One region of the Thermus sp. H19.2 genome, then DNA from elsewhere that is predicted to be linked to it. Evidence: riboswitches for the same ligand, from Rfam matches in the RefSeq annotation. Region 1 holds a riboswitch; the other holds the start of a gene.
The links. A riboswitch is a leader RNA that binds a small molecule or an ion and turns the genes downstream of it on or off. The one in region 1 is predicted to bind cobalamin.
Positions count from the first base shown of each region.

Region 2: it holds a riboswitch for cobalamin, as region 1 does, so the genes downstream of both, ACY5J6_RS05920 (HoxN/HupN/NixA family nickel/cobalt transporter) here and ACY5J6_RS07365 (ABC transporter substrate-binding protein) in region 1, are expected to answer to the same signal.

Region 1 is NZ_CM143429.1:1,344,697-1,348,080, reverse strand. Features, by position in the region: gene ACY5J6_RS07370 (IS4 family transposase) at 1-922, shown strand, start outside; cobalamin riboswitch at 1,004-1,162, shown strand; gene ACY5J6_RS07365 (ABC transporter substrate-binding protein) at 1,296-2,153, shown strand; gene ACY5J6_RS07360 (FecCD family ABC transporter permease) at 2,150-3,178, shown strand; gene ACY5J6_RS07355 (ABC transporter ATP-binding protein) at 3,165-3,384, shown strand, end outside.
Region 2 is NZ_CM143429.1:1,096,390-1,099,773, forward strand. Features, by position in the region: gene cobT (nicotinate-nucleotide--dimethylbenzimidazole phosphoribosyltransferase) at 1-991, opposite strand, end outside; gene ACY5J6_RS05915 (histidine phosphatase family protein) at 1,018-1,551, shown strand; cobalamin riboswitch at 1,568-1,706, shown strand; gene ACY5J6_RS05920 (HoxN/HupN/NixA family nickel/cobalt transporter) at 1,812-2,474, shown strand; gene ACY5J6_RS05925 (cobalt-precorrin-5B (C(1))-methyltransferase) at 2,471-3,384, shown strand, end outside.

The DNA of each region.
Region 1 (3,384 bases):
CCTCTGGCGCTTCCTCCATCACCCCCACCTGCAAGACCCCTGGACCCTCACCCAAACCCTCCTCCCCTTGCTCCTCCCCCGTTTCCCCAAAAGCCGACCCCTACCCCTCCTCGTGGACTGGACCCCCGCCGAGGACGGCCAGCACCAGGCCCTGGTGGCCGCCCTCCCCCTCAAGGGAAGGGCCCTGGTGGTGGCCTTCGCCCTTCACCCCCTCTCCCCCTTCCCCAGTCAAAACCGGGTGGAAGAGGACTTCCTCCACCGCCTGGGCCGCGCCGTCCAGGACCTGGGGTACACCCCCCTCTTCCTCCTGGACCGGGGGTTTGACCGGGTCTCCCTGATGCGAAAGCTCCAGGAGTGGGGCATGGGCTTCCTCATCCGCCTGCGGCGCAACCGAGGCGTGGAGACCGAGGAGAAGGAGCGCTTCCTCCTGGGGGAGCGCTTCCCCAAGCCGGCCAGCCCCGAGCGTGGACAGGTCCGCCTTCAAGGTAGCTTCGCTGACCTGGGCCATGGCGGGGAGGGGGTGGAGGTCACCCTCCTGGTGTACCCGGGGGGTCGGGAGCCCTGGTATCTGGCCTACTGGGGGCCCTTGGGTGGGGAGCCTTCCTATGGGTGGAGGGTTTGGATTGAAGAGGGGTTTAGGGACCTGAAGGGGCAGGGGTTTGGGCTGGACCGCCATCGGCTGCGGACGGGGGCGAGCCTCAGGGGGTGGTTATGGCTTCTGGCCTTGGGGATGGCGCTCTTGGTCCTTCTGGGGGTGTGCTTGCGGGGCAGGGAATGGCTTCCCCGGCTCCTGGCCCATCCCGAGCGGCAGAGCCTCTTCCGCCTGGGCCGGATCGCCCTGGCCCAGGGGCCCCCGCCTTGGAAGGAAGCCGTGCTGGCAGAGTTGGTCAGGTTGCTTCAGGAGCTGGGGGGAGGAAAGTGATGAGAGCTCAGTTGTCAAGCCCCCTTGTCAGATCCCTCCTCGCGCCTTAGCCTGAAGGCTAAGGCCCGCTAGGGTCCCAAAGCCAGGTCCCGTTGCCCTGGTGCCTGGACGCGTAGTCCCGGCTTAAAGTGGGGAAGTCCGGTGCAAGTCCGGCGCTGTCCCGCAACGGTAACCGGCCCAGCGTCAGGCCTTTCTTCGCAGGCCGGAAGCCCGAATACCTGCCAGGGCCGCCCGCCCTACCCCAAGGCGGGCACCTCACGCGGATGGGGGAGAAGTGGGGGATAAACGGCCTTTGCCTTTAGCCCCTGCCTCCCGGCAGGGGTTTTTCCCTACCTCCCCCGGGCCTGGCCCTAGCGGCCTTAGGGAGGTAGGCATGAAAAGACTGCTGGCGGCGCTTTCGGTTCTTCTGGCCTTGGCCTTCGCTTTTCCCCTCACCCTGCAGGACGACCTGGGGCGCACGGTCACCCTCAAGGCCCCGCCTAAGCGCATCGTCACCATGCTCCCGTCGGTGACGGAGACGGTCTGCGCCCTGGGAGCCTGCGACCGGATCGTGGCCACGGACGATTACTCCGACTGGCCGGAAGGCGTGAAGAAGCTTCCCAAGGCGGGCGGCCTCTACAACCCCAACCCCGAGCTCATCGTCTCCCTCAAGCCCGACCTGGTCTTGGTTTCTAAGTACGGGAGGCTCTACGAGACCCTGGAGCGGGCCGGGCTCACGGTCTACGCCGTGAAGACCGAGACCTACGAGGACATCTTTAAGACGGTGCGCACCCTGGGGAGGCTCTTGGGCCTTCCCGCTGAGGCGGAGCGCCTGGTGGCCCAGATCCAGAAGGAGGTCTACCAGGAGGAGGCCCGGGCGGCCAAGGCCAGGTCCCGCCCCCGGGTCTACTACGAGATCGACCCCACCCCCTACACCGTGGGCCCCGAGAGCTTCATCGGCGTCCTCATAAGTAAGGCCCGGGGGGTGAACATCGTGCCCAAGGAGCTTGGCCTCTTCCCCAAGATCAGCCCCGAGTTCGTGGTGGAGAAGGACCCCGAGGTCATCGTGGCCACCTACCCGAACGCCCTGGAGACCATCCGCAAGCGGCCGGGATGGGACCGGGTGAGGGCCGTGCAGAACGGGCGGATCTGCGTCTACACCGGGGGGGAGGACAGCCTCCTTTCCCGCCCCGGCCCCCGGGTGGCCCAGGGCCTGAGGCTCCTGGTGGACTGCTTCCACGGCAGGCCATGACCCTAAGCCTTCCCCTGGCCCTGAGGCGGAGCCTGGTCTTCGCCTGGCTCCTTGCCCTGCTCCTCCTGGCCCTGGTCCTGGGGGTGGGCCTGGGGGCCGTTTCCCTCTCCCCGGCGGAGGTGGTGGGGGCCCTCCTCGGGCGGGTGGAGAACCCCATCGTCACCGAGCTCCGGCTTCCCCGGGTCCTGGCCGGGGTCCTGGTGGGGGCGGCCTTGGCGGTATCGGGGGCGGCCTTCCAGGGGCTTTTCCGCAACCCCCTGGCCGACCCCTACCTCATGGGCTCCGCCTCGGGGGCGGCCTTCGCCGTGACCCTCTTCGCCGCTCTTCTCGGGGGTCTTTCCCCCGCCTTCGCCCAGCACGCCGTCTTCCAGCACCTCCCCCTCTCCGCCACCTTCTTCGGCTTCGGGGGGGCCCTCCTGGCCACCCTTCTCACCCTGGTCCTGGCGGGGGGGGTGGCCCGCACCGGGGAGCTCGTCCTCGCCGGGGTGGTGGTGGGGAGCGTCCTCACCGGGCTCACCACCTACCTGATGATGCAGGACGCCGACCGGGTGCGGGCGGTCTTCGCCTACACCCTGGGCAACCTGGCCTTCGCCGGGTGGGAGGGGGTGCGGGTCCTCGCCCTCTTCTTCGCCCTGGCCTTCCCCCCCCTCCTTTTCCTGGGCCGGGTGCTGAACGCCTTAGGGCTCGGGGAGGAGACGGCGAAGAGCCTGGGGCTTCCCCTCGAGGCCCTCAAGCTCCTTCTTCTGGGTGCGGCGAGCCTCCTCACCGCCGCGGCCGTGGCCCAGGCGGGGATCATCGGCTTCGTGGGCCTGGTGACCCCCCACCTCCTCCGCCGCCTCCTGGGGGAGGACTACCGCCTCCTCCTCCCGGCAAGCGCCCTAGGGGGCGGGGCGCTCCTCGCCTTCGCCGACCTCCTCGCCCGCACCCTGGCCCGGCCCGCCGAGCTCCCGGTGGGCGTGGTCACCACCCTCCTCGGGGGGCCCTTCTTCCTCTACCTCATGTGGAGGCGCCGTGGGCGGGCTTGAGGCCAGGGGCGTATACGGCCCCTTCGTCCTCGAGGGCCTGGACCTCGCCCTTCATCCGGGGGAGTGGCTCGCCCTCCTCGGGCCCAACGGCTCGGGGAAGACCACCCTCCTAAAGGCGATGGCCGGGCTTCTCCGGCCGAGAAGGGGGGAGGTTCTCCTGGAGGGAAGGCCCCTTAGGGCCTACGGAAGCTACGAGCGGGGCCGCC
Region 2 (3,384 bases), 250 kb from region 1:
CCGCCTCCTGGAAGGTGGCCATGTGGAGGATGCGGGCGGCGGCCCGGAGAAGGGGCATGGCGAGGACTGCCCCGGTCCCCTCCCCGAGGGCCAGGTCCAGGTCCAAAAGGGGCCTCAGGCCCAGGGCCTCCAGCTGGCGGCGGTGGCCGGGCTCCCGGGAGAGGTGGCCGGCGAAGAGGTGGTCCTTCAGCTGAGGCTCCAGCTTCCAGGCCAAAAGGGCCCCCGCGGTCACGGGAAAGCCGTCCAGGACCAGGGGAAGCCCGGCCTCGTACCCCTCGAGGTAAACCCCGGCGATGGCCACAAGCTCAAGCCCCCCCACCTCGGCCGCCACCTCGAGGGGGTCCATGCCCGGGCGGAGGCGGGCGAGGGCCCGGGCCACCGCTTGGCGCTTCCGCCTCAGGCCCTCCTCCCCCACCCCCGTTCCCCGGCCCACCACGGCCTCAGGAGAGAGGCCCAGGAGGGCGGCGGTGAGGGCGGCCGCCGCCGTGGTGTTGCCGATGCCCATGTCCCCGGCGGCGAGGAGGGTGGCCCCTTCCGCGATGGCCCGCCTCGCCGCCTCGCGGCCCGCCAGGAGGGCCCTTTCCGCCTCCTCCGGGGTCATGGCGGGGCCCTGGGCCAGGTTTCCCGTCCCTTCCCGCACCTTGCGCTTAAGGAGCCCCGGGTGGTCGGGAAGCTCCCCCACCACCCCCACGTCCAGGACGTAGACGGCGCAGTCCGCCGCCAGGGCGAACTGGTTGACGGCGGCGCCCCCCTGGAGGAAGTTCAGGACCATCTGCCGGGTGACCTCCTGGGGGTAGGCCGAGACCCCCTCGGCCACCACCCCGTGGTCGGCGGCGGCCACCACCACCGCCCCCCGGCCGAGCTCCGGCTTCACCCGGCCCTGGAGGGCGGCGAGGCGCACCGCCACCTCCTCCAGGTAGCCCAGGGAGCGAGGGGGCTTGGTGAGCTGGCCCATGCGGAGCTGGGCTTGGGCCAATGCCTCGCGGTCCACCATGGAGGAAAGCTTACCCTAAGGGCATGGAGCTCTGGCTCGTGCGCCACGGGGAGACCCTCTGGAACCGGGAGGGAAGGCTTCTGGGCTGGACGGACCTCCCCCTCACGGAGGAGGGGGAGGCCCAGGCGAGGAGGCTCAAGGGGAGGCTTCCCCCCCTTCCCGCCTACAGCTCGGACCTCCTGCGGGCGAGGCGGACGGCGGAGCTTGCGGGCTTCACCCCCTTGCTGGCCTCAGAGCTTAGGGAGATCCACTTCGGGGCCCTGGAGGGGGCGCTTTGGGAGGACCTGGACCCCGTCCCCAAGGAAGCCCTCCTCCGCTTCCAGGGCTTCCACCCCCCGGGAGGGGAGAGCCTCCTGGCCTTCCAGGAGCGGGTCTTCCGCTTCCTGGAGGGGCTTAGGACCCCTGCGGTCCTCTTCACCCACGGAGGGGTGGTGCGGGCGGTGCTCAGGGCCTTGGGGGAGGACGGCCTCGTGCCCCCGGGGAGCGCGGTGGCGGTGGACTGGCCCAAGAGGGTGCTCGCCCGCCTCTCCCTTGACGGGACGGGACCGGGGAGGTAAAACAGGGGCGAGAGCGGCCGGGGTGCCCCAGGGCCCGGATGTCCTGGGGCGCAAAAGGGGGAAGACCGGTGAAAGTCCGGCGCTGTGCCGCAACGGTAACCGGCCCAACCCATAGGCCCATCGTCTAGGCCGGAAGCCCGAATACCCGCCCCGGTGCGCGCCTCACCTGCCCCCGAGCAGGGGCGAAAGGAGGCAAGCATGGGAAAAACCTTCGGTTTCCGGTTTAAGCCCCTTGTTCCCACCCCTAAGGAAGGTTCCACGTGACGGGCCTCGAGCTCTTGGCCGTGGCCTTGGGGATGCGCCACGGCGTGGACCCCGACCACCTGGCGGCGGTGGACGGACTCTCCCGGGTGAGGCCCTCTCCCCTTAACGGCGCCCTCTTCGCCCTGGGGCACGGGGGGATCGTCACCCTTTTGGCCTTCCCGGCGGCAAGCCTCCTCGGGCGGGTGGACCTCGAGGCCCTCCACCTCCCCGCCCTTCTCCTCCTCCTGGTGGCGGCCCTGAACCTCTACCGGCTCCTAAAGCCCACCCCTCCCACCTCCCCGAAGGGGCTTCCCCTCCTCAACCCCCTCCTCCTCGGAGCCCTCTTCGGCCTGGGGTTTGAAACGGCGAGCCAGCTTTCCGCCCTGGCCCTCTCCGCCGAGCTCTCCCCTTTGCGCCTCGGGGCCTTCTTCACCCTGGGGATGCTCCTCGTGGACGGGGTGGACGGGCTTCTGGCGAGCCGCCTGCAGAACCTGGCCAAGGACTCCCGAAGGGCGGAAAGGGCGAGCCGCCTCCTCGGGTGGGCGGTGGTGGCCGTGGCCCTGCTTCTGGCCTTGGCGGAGCTAGGGGGGGTGGACCTCGAGGCCATCGCCTTGCCCCTTGGCCTTGGGCTTTTCGGCCTCCTGGTCTCCTTAAGGCTCTACGCCCTAAGCCCCGCATGAGCCACCCCTACCCCCCGCCCCGGGACAAGAAGGGAAGCCGCATCGGCTTCACCACGGGGGCGAACGCCGCCGCGGCGGCCAAGGCCGCGGCCCTGGCCCTCCTCGGGGAAACCCCGGAGGAGGTGGACATCTGGCTCCCCGCGGGGTGGCGGCAGACCTTCAAGGTCTTCCGCCTGGAACGGAAGGGAGAAGGGGTCCTCGTGGGGATGATCAAGGACGCCGGGGACGACCCCGACGTGACCCACGGGGCGGAGATCCAGGCCCTGGTGCGCTTCGCCAGCGCCGACCGCTTGGAGGGCGGGGAAGGCGTGGGGGTGGTGACCAAGCCCGGCCTCGGGGTGCCCGTGGGGGAGCCCGCCATTAACCCCGTGCCCAGGCGGATGATCTGGGAGGCCGTGCGGGAGGTGACGGAAAGGCCCCTCGCCGTCACCATCGCCATCCCTGGCGGGGAGGAGCTCGCCAAGAAGACCTTAAACCCCAGGCTCGGGATCCTCGGGGGGCTTTCCGTCCTCGGGACCACGGGGGTGGTGAAGCCCTACTCCACCAGCGCCTTCCGCATGAGCGTGGTCCAGGCGGTGGGGGTGGCGCGGGCCAATGGCCTTTTGGAAATCGCCGCCACCACGGGGGGTAAGAGCGAGCGCTTCGCCCAAAGGTTCCTCCCCCACCTCCCCGAGATGGCCTTCATAGAGATGGGGGACTTCGTGGGGGATGTCCTCCGGGCCGCCCGGAAAGTGGGCGTCGAGGTAGTACGCATCGTGGGGATGATCGGGAAGATCTCCAAGATGGCCGACGGCAAGACCATGACCCACGCCGCCGGGGGGGAGGTGAACCTCGCTCTCCTCCTATCCCTCCTCAAGGAAGCGGGGGCAAGCCCCAGGGCCCTCAAGGAGGCGGAAGGGGCCGCCACGGC